2 regions of the Vibrio eleionomae genome follow, and region 2 is predicted to be linked to the other one. Evidence: riboswitches for the same ligand, from Rfam matches in the RefSeq annotation. Region 2 holds a riboswitch; the other holds the start of a gene.
The links. Region 2 has a riboswitch for thiamine pyrophosphate ahead of thiD (bifunctional hydroxymethylpyrimidine kinase/phosphomethylpyrimidine kinase). Riboswitches for the same ligand answer to the same signal wherever they lie in the genome.
Positions count from the first base shown of each region.

Region 1: linked by a shared signal. The riboswitch ahead of thiC (phosphomethylpyrimidine synthase ThiC) and the one ahead of thiD (bifunctional hydroxymethylpyrimidine kinase/phosphomethylpyrimidine kinase) in region 2 are both predicted to bind thiamine pyrophosphate.

Region 1 covers NZ_WEKT01000005.1:49,724-56,160, forward strand. The annotation lists gene F9817_RS04510 (thiazole synthase) at 1-630, opposite strand, end outside; gene thiS (sulfur carrier protein ThiS) at 634-837, opposite strand; gene F9817_RS04520 (HesA/MoeB/ThiF family protein) at 830-1,663, opposite strand; gene thiE (thiamine phosphate synthase) at 1,647-2,942, opposite strand; partial or broken gene thiC (phosphomethylpyrimidine synthase ThiC) at 3,082-4,873, opposite strand; TPP riboswitch at 4,984-5,082, opposite strand; gene crcB (fluoride efflux transporter CrcB) at 5,182-5,565, opposite strand; tRNA gene F9817_RS04540 (tRNA-Trp) at 6,226-6,302, opposite strand; tRNA gene F9817_RS04545 (tRNA-Asp) at 6,362-6,437, opposite strand, start outside.
Region 2 covers NZ_WEKT01000042.1:21,146-27,582, reverse strand. The annotation lists gene thiM (hydroxyethylthiazole kinase) at 1-248, opposite strand, end outside; gene thiD (bifunctional hydroxymethylpyrimidine kinase/phosphomethylpyrimidine kinase) at 245-1,138, opposite strand; TPP riboswitch at 1,244-1,341, opposite strand; gene F9817_RS17610 (ABC transporter substrate-binding protein) at 1,398-2,936, opposite strand; gene F9817_RS17605 (SDR family NAD(P)-dependent oxidoreductase) at 3,309-4,052, shown strand; gene F9817_RS17600 (SDR family oxidoreductase) at 4,180-4,932, shown strand; gene F9817_RS17595 (GNAT family N-acetyltransferase) at 5,000-5,458, shown strand; gene F9817_RS17590 (haloacid dehalogenase type II) at 5,724-6,398, shown strand.

The DNA of each region.
Region 1 (6,437 bases), on a different contig from region 2:
GATTGCAGTATTCACCAATACTGCATCAGCACCTAATTCAAGCGCTTTGCTTGCATCTGATGGATGCCCAATTCCAGCATCAATAACGACGGGTACATTAGCTTGTTCAACGATAATACGTAAAAACTCCTGAGCGATTACCCCTTGGTTACTACCAATAGGAGCAGATAGTGGCATTACAGTCGCACACCCTACCTCTTCTAATCGTTTACATATAACGGGGTCACAGTGACAATAAGGTAAAACAATGAAGCCCTGCTTAACTAAACTTTCCGCAGCTTGTAGGGTTTCGATGGGATCAGGCATCAGGTAACGACTATCAGGATGAATTTCTAACTTAATCCAATTTGTCGCGAATAAATCACGCGCTAACTGCGCCGCAAAAATGGCTTCTTCTGCACTACGAGCACCAGAAGTGTTTGGTAGCAAATTAACACCTAATGTTTTGAGGGTTTGATATAAATTTCGACTACCACTATCACCTAGTTGAGGGTCGACTCTCTTTAGTGCGACGGTGACTAATTCTGATTGACTCGCCTTAATCGATTCAGACATCAATTCGGTTGTAGCAAATTTTCCTGTTCCGGTAAAAAGACGCGAAGAAAATACTTTATCAGCGATTTTAAGCATCGTTTACCCTCCAACTACTGCACTAAATGTTGTTACCGAATCACCTTGTTCCAAAGTCACGCTCGACCATAATGAATTCGGTATTACCTGATAATTAATTGCCAACGCAATAGAGAGTGATTCAATTTCAAGTTTCTGCACCAAATCCAAAACGGTCGAATTAATATCGATGGTATAACGATTTCCATTCATTACTATTTCAATCATCTTCCTTCCCTCCCGATAGCCTATCTAGTTTAAAACGGATATGAGTATCCTCTTCAGTGACTCTTTGTTCTCTGCAGACAGCACATTGAGGATCAGCAACAATCGAATACTCACTCCAATCTCCTCGCTTGCCATCTAAGCGATATAGCCTATTTGTCGAAAAACTGATTTTCTGATGGGTAAGTAACTGAAGACAAGCTAGGCTTTGGTAATAGCCAATGATGCCAACAACAGGCGCAACAACTCCTAAATCAGCACAGTTTTTAGTTGCGGTGTGAACTTGAGGTGATTCAGGGAATAGGCAGGAGTAACAAGCTTGTTTTGGTGCGTAGTCCCAAATAGAGAATTGCCCTTTCCATCCTGTTACTGCTCCCGAAATGAGGGGAACTTTGCAACGATAGCAACACTGATTAATTTGCTGACGTGTCGGCATATTGTCACTACAATCGATGACAATATCAGCCAACGTGACTTCTAACATTAGTTGCTCATCGGTCATCCTACGTTTGATACATCGAACACGGCAATCCGCGTTTTGGATCTCTATAGTTGCTTTAAGTGCATCGACCTTAGCAACACCGACTTGAGCCATGTTAAAAGAAATTTGCCTAGGTAAATTATTGAGCTCTACTTGATCATCATCCACTAACACTAAACGACCAATGCCAGACGCCGCTAAACTGATCGCGACATGATTACCTAGACCACCACACCCGATTACTAAAACGGAACTATCAAGTAAACGAATTTGGGACTTTTCCCCCCACTCATGCAAGCAAATATGTTTGCTATAGCGAATAAATTGTTCATCAGTAAGAGAAGACATTGGCTTTACCTCTCTTCTCCAAAACATGGAATTTAGTCACGATCGATTCAAGCTGCTGGTGATTGAAATGGGCAGCCCTCACAACAGCGACACCATCCACACCTGTTTTATAAACGTCCAGAGCATTATCTAAATGAATACCACCTATCGCTACAGTCGGTAATCTTCCAAACGAACGAACTGACGATGAATCAATAAAACTTAGATAAGCGGCAAGCTTATGCAGCCCCTGTGGTTTTGATGGCATACTTTTCGTTGTTGTCGCGAATACATGCCCTAACGCGATATAGCTTGGCCTACATCTGATGGCTCGCAGTATTTCAAAATATCCATGAGTTGATATTCCAAGCCTAATATTGGCTTTAGTTAAGCAATCAATATTTTGCTGACTAATATCATCCTGACCTAAATGGACACCAAATGCCTGATGCTTTATTGCCAACTCCCAGTGATCGTTTATATAGACATTAGCTTGGTACTCTTTCCCTAGGGATATTGCGGAGATAATTTCTGATTCCAAACTTTCAGACCTATTATCCTTAATCCTAAGTTGAATCGTTTTGACACCATAGTCCAAAAGCTTTTTCAGCCATTTGGTATTATCAACAACAGGGTACAAACCAATCTCTTTGGATATCTCCGGAAAGAACGTATCAGAGCTGATAGAACTTATTTTGAATTGCCCTTCTTTAGCAAAGCAGAGATCAACAGGTACAGGAAAATCATCTTTCTTCACTGGCCAAGATGTTTCACGTGAAACATGTCCTAATACCCGCGCTAATGACAAACTATCTTCGAGCGTGAATTCCAGACAGAGTAACGTAAGCAGCCAACAGAAATGATAACGGATATTGATAGGCAAATTAGAAAATTGGGCTCCTATACCTTCGGTGCTATTTTCTAAAAACCATGCGTCTAATCCAGAAGCTTCCGGAGAAACAAAGATAGATCTGAGCAAAAACGATGGGCTCAGCGAATAAGCAGCGTCACCCGATACTAAACGACGAATGTCGGTAGAATAGTACAGATATAAGAGAGACCCCGACACGTCATATTGTTTCTCTCTCTTACTTATCCTACTTGGCAAAATATGGATTTGGTTTTTATCATCGAAAGAGATTGAAATAATGTCTCCAGATATAACTCTATACTCAATATCTATGGATGGTTCACAAAGTCCAAGTGTCTGCAGAAACTCCACATTTTTTTCTAATTGTTGCATTACCATATGAGTATCGAGGCCATCAACAGCCAACTGCTCAGGAAGATCAATGTTCATTATGACCTTCCCTCCTTTAAATCAGATTCAAGATAGAGCTGAGAACCTGAATCAATAAATCGTTGCGACATCATTTCCATGCCTCCAGTAACATCAGCCACATCTATCCGATTACTTGATACCGAATGAGATTGGCTAGCTGCATACTGGCGAACTTCTTGGGAAATTTTCATCGAACAAAATTTAGGACCACACATCGAACAGAAATGAGCAATTTTCCCAGACTCTTGTGGTAGGGTTTCATCGTGAAGTTTTCTAGCGGTATCAGGATCTAGAGATAAATTAAACTGGTCTTCCCAGCGAAATTCAAAACGAGCCTGAGATAATGCGTTATCTCTAACCTGCGCTCCTGGATGCCCTTTCGCTAAATCCGCAGCATGGGCAGCCAATTTATAAGTAATAAGACCTGTTTTTACGTCCTCTTTATTAGGTAACCCTAAGTGTTCTTTAGGAGTGACATAACAAAGCATCGCACAACCAAACCATCCGATCATAGCCGCGCCGATCCCAGAAGTAATATGGTCATACCCAGGTGCAATATCAGTAGTTAAAGGGCCTAAAGTATAAAATGGAGCTTCATGGCAATGCTCCATCTGCTCATCCATGTTCTCTTTAATCATATGCATAGGCACATGACCAGGGCCTTCAATCATGACTTGGACATCATGTTCCCAAGCAATTTTTGTTAGCTGACCTAGTGTATGTAACTCTGAAAATTGAGCTTCATCATTAGCATCAGCAATCGAGCCAGGGCGTAATCCATCACCTAAAGAAAGAGCAACGTCATACTCAGCGCAAATTTGGCAAATCTCTTCAAAATGGGTGTATAGAAAATTTTCTTGGTGATGCGCTAAACACCATTTAGCGATAATAGAACCACCTCGAGAAACAATTCCAGTCACTCGATTTGCTGTCATAGGTACGTATCTCAGTAACACGCCACAATGAATGGTAAAGTAATCAACCCCCTGCTCTGCTTGCTCAATCAAAGTGTCTCGCATCACTTCCCAAGTCAGATCCTCAGCAATACCATTTACCTTTTCTAGAGCCTGATACATAGGAACAGTGCCAATAGGAACTGGACTATTACGTAAAATCCACTCGCGTGTTTCATGGATATGTCGACCAGTAGATAAATCCATAATAGTGTCAGCTCCCCAACGAGTCGCCCACACTAATTTTTCTACTTCTTCCTCAATAGAAGATGACACTGAGGAATTACCAATATTAGCGTTAACCTTAACTAAAAAGTTACGCCCGATTATCATTGGTTCGGATTCAGGATGATTGATGTTATTGGGAATAATAGCTCGTCCTTCAGCGACCTCTTGGCGAACAAATTCCGGAGTAATATAAGAAGGAGTATTAGCAGAAAAGCGTTGACCTGGATGTTGTTTACTCAATTGAGGGTCAACCAAATTATCTAAGCGTTGATTTTCACGGATGGCAATAAATTCCATTTCAGGAGTAATAATGCCTTTTCGAGCATAATGAAGTTGAGTAACACAGTGTGAATGTTTAGCGCGTCGAATTATAGTTTGGTTAGGGAAGCGGCTGTCATTAAGTGTACGATCTTCCAAACGTTCTAATGTATAGGTGGACTTAGAATTGGCTAATATTTCGGTATCATCTCGTTGTTCTATCCACTGACTTCGCACACTCTCTAATCCTGACAAAATATCAATGGTTACATTAGGGTCAGTATAAGGGCCAGAGGTATCATAAACATAGATAGGGGCATTATCACGATACTCAGGGTTATCTTTGCTCCCACCGAGTAATGTCTTACTTAAGGATATTTTACGAAAAGGGACTTTTATCGTGGGGTTACCACCGAACAAATAGGACTTTTCTGAGTTAGGTAACGGCTCATTAGATAGTGATTGAATAAATTGTTTAGCGTGTAAACGGCTTTGCTTTCGACTCGACATAGCATTTTCCTCAATGAGTTAGATGGATAATGCTTGACGGATATATGCAACAAGAGCGATCAGTTAAATTGATCAAAGATAAGACAGAAATAGTAATAGAGCATTTCTGAGATGTGTCTTCTCTTGTTCCCTTCGCAGGTTCTAGCCTGATCAGGTTCAACGGATCCCGAACTAACGGTCTCAGCCATATGGCACTCCGACAAGTGAATTTTATTATATGCAAGCGAATTAAATACACAAAGGCCTTCTCTCATTGAACAACAAAAATGAGAGAAGGCCTTCAATTTAACATTTTATTTAAAATAAACTTAAGAACGCAGTAACCACTGATAGCCAACATAAGCCGCTGAGATACTGAATAGAACATTCAACAACACATTGAAACCTAGTTTAATGAATGCACCCTGCTCAATCATCAAGACGTTATCCATAGAGAACGTTGAAAATGTAGTTAACGCTCCTAAGAAACCAAGACCAACTACCTGACGCCATGGGTATGGAGCTAACCATTCGTTCTGAAAACATGCCATTAAGATTCCCATGATAAAAGAACCAATAATGTTGACAGATAGAGTACCGTAAGGAAATGCTCGTCCAAACATGGTAACGGTCCACTCAGAAATTAAATAACGAGAGCAAGCGCCAAATGCTCCGCCTATAGCAATAAACAGCAAAATAGATATTTGAGTCATATCGAAATCCACATAGTAATATTTGCTTACTATTGTAAACAAAAAATCGCCAATGCTAAGAAATAAGTACAAAAATCATCACTTTCATTTACCACTAATCCTACCTGAAAGAATAGATAAATAAAAAAGTTACAGGAGTCACTTATATCCGAATAAAAGTAGAATTGCTATAACGGGTAGATAAGACAGTAAAGTTCAGCATGATCAGATTTGTCTTTCAAAACCAAATCAAAAAGAACGAAAACTATAACAAAATAATCTCTGTCTCACAGTGGCTCAAGTTACATACTAAGGGGTAATAATATCTATCGAGCCGAACGATAAAAGAAACCCAGTATTCTTATAGAGCCGTAATTTAATGGTCTAAGGATCCACTTAGTTGAAAATCCTACTCTCTATATTTGACTGGGGCAAAAATCTAGAAACAAAAAAACACAGGCTTTTTAAGCTCAAAATAAAAAGCCCTAGCATTACTGCTAAGGCTTAAAATTATGGCAGGGGGGACTCGGCCGGCATTCCGGAGATTCGACTGGACGGCAGTCCAGCAGCCAAGATACACAACTCCATTAGTCAGATAACGAGTAGCTCTATCACTTAGGAGCAATTCACCATGATTCAGATGTAAAAAAAGCCTTAGCATTGCTGCTAAGGCTTCAATTATGGCAGGGGTGGAGAGATTCGAACTCCCAACACGCGGATTTGGAATCCGCTGCTCTGCCAATTGGAGCTACACCCCTAAAACATTAAATTTTTTATATGAAAAAACCCCAGTCTAAGACTAAGGCTTTTAAATAAGTGGCGGAACGGACGGGATTCGAACCCGCGACCCCCGGCGTGACAGGCCGGTATTCTAACCAGCTGAACTACCGCTC
Region 2 (6,437 bases):
CATTCGATGGCATAATGCATTTGATTGACGCGCGTTTCGTTGAGTGTGCCGATATTGACCACTAACGCGCCGGCCATGCTGATCAACTCAGCCATTTCGTGTCGTGAGTTCGCCATGATAGGGGAGGCGCCGACAGCGAGTAATGCATTCGCACAGTAGTTGGTCACCACATCGTTGGTCATATTGATCACTAATGGTTGTATTTGTCGTACTTTGTGCAGAGCCGTAATAATGTCATGAGTCATCATAGTTGTACCTCATGACGCGGCTTGGTAACGCGACTCTGCTTTTTGGTGGGGAACATTATAGAGCGTTGGCTAGGATGCAAATACATGTGGTTCACCGGCCCGTGTCCATGCCCGACAGAGAGACGGTCAGCATAATTTAATGACTGAGTAATATAGTGTTTACTGAGTGAAATCGCATTCACTAAATGTTCTTTATGTCCTAGGTGGGTTGCTATCGCCGAGGAGAGTGTACATCCCGTACCATGAGTATTGTTGGTATCGATTCGTTGTCCGTGAAAGGTAAACTGACTCTCCTTATTTAGTAGAACATCACAGGCATCATGTTGAGAAAAACTGTGGCCTCCTTTGAGTAAAATCGGGGTATCTAGTGTTCTTAAATTCTGACAAAACTCCGCGAATTGCTGGTCAGTTTTAGGTTCCGGTTGCTTGGATATGACCGCAGCTTCATGCCAGTTAGGCGTGATGACCGTGGCAAGAGGGAAGAGTTCTCTTATTAAGGTGCTTACTGCGGTAGATGCGAGTAATTCGTCACCACTTGTTGCCACCATAACGGCGTCCAGAACAACGTTGGTGACTTGATACTGACGCAGCTTTTGCGCGACGATGGCGATACTTGCCTCGTTAGGCAACATGCCAATTTTGACGGCATCGATGTGGATGTCTTGGAAGACGGCGTCTAATTGATGTTCAATATGCGTTTCCGGCACAGGTAGGATATCCAGCACACCTTGCGTGTTCTGCGCTGTTAAAGCGGTAATTATGCTGCATGCATATCCACCATTGGCGGAAATACTTTTTATATCGGCTTGAATTCCCGCGCCGCCGCTGCTGTCTGAGCCTGCTATGGTCAGGATATTTGGAATAAAAGAAATGTCTGTTTTAGGTTTCATGGTTTGCTCCTAATACACGACATCAGGAACAAACAAAACCACTAACTATGCAAAGGAGAGGTTTTGTGATTGAGAGTAACTCTTATCATTTGGGTACCAATACGAGTTACCGCAGTCATAGTTCCCTACGCCAGTATTAACTGAATCAGGTTCAACGGGTCTCGCATTGCGATCTCAGCCTAAAGGCACCCCGACTATCACCAAGTATCCTAGCAACTTCATTTATTTAAGCAATCGATAATTACGTATTATGTGTGTGCTAATGAGATTTTAAGGTGAGCTCTGCAACACGATAGTTAAGTTCGAATGGGTCAAACCTAAAGTGTTGCAAACTCTTATTTACTGCGATGATCTGGTGGTAATACGTAATCGGTATAAGCGGCATTTCATTCACTAACAAGTGTGCAGCAAGTTGAGCATTCCGCTGGTACTGAAATTTATCCGTTTCACTGGTGAGTGTATTTAATAGAGCCAGCAATTTAGGTGAAGACCAATTCATCGGTCCCCATGCAGAATTAGTGTGCTCGGCAAAGTCGTTAAGTAATATCGGCAGAGGATCGGATAACATGCCGTAATTACGAGCAATTAATGCCATGTCTAGAGTGCCATCATTCTGTTTCGCTGGAATGACTTGCGCATCGATAATCTGGACTTTGAGAACAACACCGACTTGTTTCAATTGGTTTTGAATTGCGGTGGCAATCAGCGGAAGTTCCGGCCTATCTGCGTAGGTTACTAAATTGAGAGTGAAAGTTTTTCCATCTCGTTGTAGTACGCCTTGCGAATTTAATTGCCATCCAGCGTCGGCTAATAGTTTGCGAGCCTCTGCTAAATTGCGGTGTCGGTTCTCTAATCCATCGATATGCCATGCGCCTAATGCAGGAGAAAAAAGTTGATAAGCTTCCGAGCCCGGTAAACCTAATTCTTTATTGGCTATTTCATGTCGGTCAATGGCTAAACTTAGTGCGTGGCGTACCTTAACATTATTGAGATAAGGATGGGCGTTGTTGAGTTTTAACATCACTGTACGAGGCATAGCCGCCACTTTCATATGGAGGTTTTTACTGTTTTTTAGAGCCTCCATACTGGCAGGGTCAATGGAATACGCGATATCAGCTTGGCCACTTTGTGCAAGTAAAGCACGACTTTCAGGGCGATGACCTGAGAGATAATTGAGTTGCGGGATATTCGCAGGTTTACCCCAGTAAGTGGTGTAAGCGGTAGCCTTAACAATATTAGGCATCTGCAAGTTTGTTATCTCGTAAGGACCCGTGCCAATTATCTGGGTAATGTTACCATTATCATCAAAAGATTCAGGTGCAAGAATTGCCGTTGAATAGTGCGCTAATACAAACAGTAATGGACGATACAGCCGTGATAAGCGAATGATCACCTGCTCATCATCGTGGGTGATGTTGGTGATTGGGACTTGTTGAAGTACGCCAGAATGTTGCTGCGCGCGCTTAAGATCATTGACGACGATATGTGGAGTCAGTTCGGTGCCATTATGAAAGGTGACTTTGCGTCTCAACATAAAAGACCAAGTTAACCCATCTTTACTTTGCATCCAGCTTTTCGCTAGCAAAGGTTCAGGATTGGCCTTTTCATCGACAGCAACCAATGATTCAACGATTTGTAAACGGCTGAATACGTAGCCATTGGTTGAAAGTTCACGGCTATGAAACTCAAATGGCCCAGATATGCTAATGGCCTGTTTTGCGGTACTTTTCTCTGTTGTGGGCCAAAAACTTAACCCAGCAGCTATCAATACGATTGCTACCAAAAACCACTTCTTCATTCGAGTGATCGTCCTAAGTTACAGCCTCTCAATATCTGCCTGTGAATCGCCACAAACACCGTTAAGAGCCTTGTTGTGCATCTTGTAATGGGTCGGGTTATTCAAGCTGAGAACATCTGTTATGTCCAGACTAACTATAGTGAAGGTAATGGCTACTTACAATTTTTATAACAAAGGCTTATAGATTAATGTCGGGATAAAAGTGGTAAGCAAATAGTTGCATTTTGGTCATCGCGTTAAGATGTGAAGTCGGATATTAGAATCTGATCAGATTTATACAGTCATCGCCCATTTTACGTGCTAGATTGGATAAAGACTAAAGCAGATTTAACTGATTGAATAATCATTATATTAATAGGAAAGGAGTCCAAATTGAAAATAGCATTGGTTACTGGTGGTTCACGTGGCATTGGGCTTGAAACGGTACGCCGTTTAGCGGCTGAAGGCTATAAGGTGGTGACTTGCTCACGCTCAAAATCCAGTTGGAACGAGGCGCTTGATCTGTATCCAGATCTAGCTAATGTCGATCATAAAATCAGCGATATATCTATTGATAGTGACATTGAACAGTTATTTACCTACGTGAGTGAGACCTATGGCGAACTTCATGCCGCAGTAAATAATGCATCACCACAGATAGCGTCTAGTGGACGTTTTCATCAGGTGGAAAACTCATTATTAAAAGATACGCTTAATATTGATTTTTGGGCTCAAGCATTGTGCTTAAAACACGAAATTAAACTGATGAAAAAGGGCGCGGCGATCGTCAATATCAGCTCTGTGAATGGCTTAAGACCAACTCCAGGCGCATCAATGTATAGTGCAGCTAAGCATGCGATGGAAGGTTTAACTCGCTCACTGGCGCTAGAAAATATTAAAGATGGGATTCGCATTAACGGTGTGGCTCCCGGAGTAACTTGGACCCCGCGCTGGGAAGAGAAGCAAACCAACCACCCTAATATTCGCCAAGAAGTCTCGAATGTGGTGCCAATTGAGCGCTTTGCTCACAGTGAAGAAGTGGTCAACGCCATAGAATTTTTGCTGTCGGAGAAAGCCAGTTATATTGTTGGCCACACGCTGGTGGTTGATGGCGGGATTTCACTGACAGGTGCTTGAGGTTTTCAATCCGAACTTGCCCTACCAAACGTATCCGAAGTCAGATGTGGAATTTTAAATAATTTACAATTCAGTAACAACGTTGGTTAGGATAGACCAATAGTTCATTCAAATTCACAAGGTAAATATGGAAGCCCGAAAAGTTGCGGTTATCACCGGTGGTGGCAGAGGTATTGGTGCCGCTACTGCAAAACTGTTCGCTCAAAATGGTTATGCAGTATGTATTAACTATAAATCTAACGTTGAAGCTGCAAGTAGCTTAGCTGAGGAAATTGCAGCTAAAGGGGGGCAGTGCATTATAGTTCAGGCTGATGTCTCTCAAGAAGCTGGTGTGCTTCGTTTGTTTGATGTGGTTGATAAAGAGTTGGGTACGATATCCGTGCTTATCAACAATGCCGGTATATTGCAGAAACAAATGCGTTTAGAAGAAATGAGTGCTGAGAGAATTAATAGCATTTTAGTAAATAACGTTACAAGTTACTTCTTGTGCAGCCGTGAAGCTGTTAAACGAATGTCGAACAAAAATGGTGGATTAGGTGGTGTTATTGTTAATGTTTCTTCTGGATCAGCTCGTTCAGGTTCTCCAAACGAGTACATTGATTATGCTGCGTCAAAGGGAGCGATAGATACCCTAACGAAAGGTTTGTCGTTAGAAGTTGCTGCTGAAGGTATAAGAGTTAACTGTGTCCGCCCTGGGTTAATATACACTGACATGCATTCTGACGGTGGAGAGCCGAACAGGATTGAAAGACTTAAAAGTAAAATTCCACTTCAAAGAGGTGGCTTACCTGAAGAGGTCTCTGAAGCAATCTATTGGTTAGCATCTGAGAAATCTACGTTTTCAACGGGCAATTATTTGGATGTAACTGGTGGTTTGTGATTCATTAATTGAGCTACTTATTCCTAATAATGGCATATGCCTGTATTAAATTAAGGAGTTTCCAAGAATGTACATCAGAAAAGCCAAGGTCTTTGAGTTAGATATTGTCTACTCAATGGGTTTTGATGTTTGGAATGGCTGTCAGTCCTATGAGGAATATCTGGTTAATTGTCGAAACAGTAAAAAATATCAATCTGGCACTTGGTATGTGTTAGTCGAAGACGAGCAAATTGTTTCTTCTCTTATCGTCTATAGTGGGCTATTTAACCTAACGGAAGGGTGTTTTGGCATTGGTTCGTTAGCGACAACTCCCGCACAAAGAAACAATGGCTATGGTTCGGCGTTGATCAACTTGGTTAAAGCAGAATTGTTCAAGAATAGACGCTGTAAAGCGATTTACTTGCACTGTGATATTGGGCATGAGTATTACGAAAATCTTGGTTTTGTCAGTGTAAATAGCTCGGATTGTATGTGTACTACAAAAAACCATTCAGTTTGTGAAAGTTCACTACCGGCATACTTTTAGCTGGCCCAATTTTAGTTATTCCACAAGGTGGTTGGTCATTGATTTTTAACGTTATGTTCATCTTTGATTCCGTCAATCTGTGGTGAGTTACCTATGCTCCTAAATAATTTAGCCGCATGAAGCTGAACCATTTCGCTTGCGATACTTGTCCTAGTTTTTCTTATGACAGCTTTTTGGCGTAATCACTAGTGTTTAAAGTTCTGAATAGGAGTAGTCTGTTATGTGCTAGATATTCATAGGCTTACATAACATTAAGGAATCTGTCGTGAAACAAACGGTTGTATTGTTTGATATTAACGAAACGGTTTTGAATCTTGGTGCTTTAAGACCAAAATTTAAATTACTTTTTGGGGATGAGAATTACACTGATACGTGGTTTGCTATGCTGCTTCACTTATCAACAGTCTCTCTATTAACATCAGTTCATACAGATTTTGGAACATTATCTAAAATTGCACTGGAGTCATTAGCTGCGAAAGTGAATGTTGAATTGTTATCTGAAAAAGCGGATGACTTATTAAATACATTTTCAGAGCTTCCTCCTCATGAGGACATAAAACCTGCGCTTAAACGATTAAGATCGGAAGGGTTTAAAGTTGTTGCGTTCTCTAACTCATCAAAAAAACTAATTGAAAAACAGATCCGTAATGCTGATTTAAATGAATACTTTGATGAAATAATTTCCGTAGAGGAGGTCAACACTTTTAAACCAAGCGCGATTGCGTATAAATATGCATCAGAAAAACTGAACTGTGATGTCAACAATCTGCGACTAGTTGCTACACATGATTGGGATACTCATGGTGCTATGTCTGTAGGTATGAAAGCTGCGTATATAAATAGAATGAATGCTATCTACAACCCTTTATATCTTAAACCAGATATTCTTGAACAAAATATGGCATCAATTGTGAATAGAATCATTTCCATAGACGGCTAACTTTATATCCATAATCTGACACAAACGACTTAAGTCGTA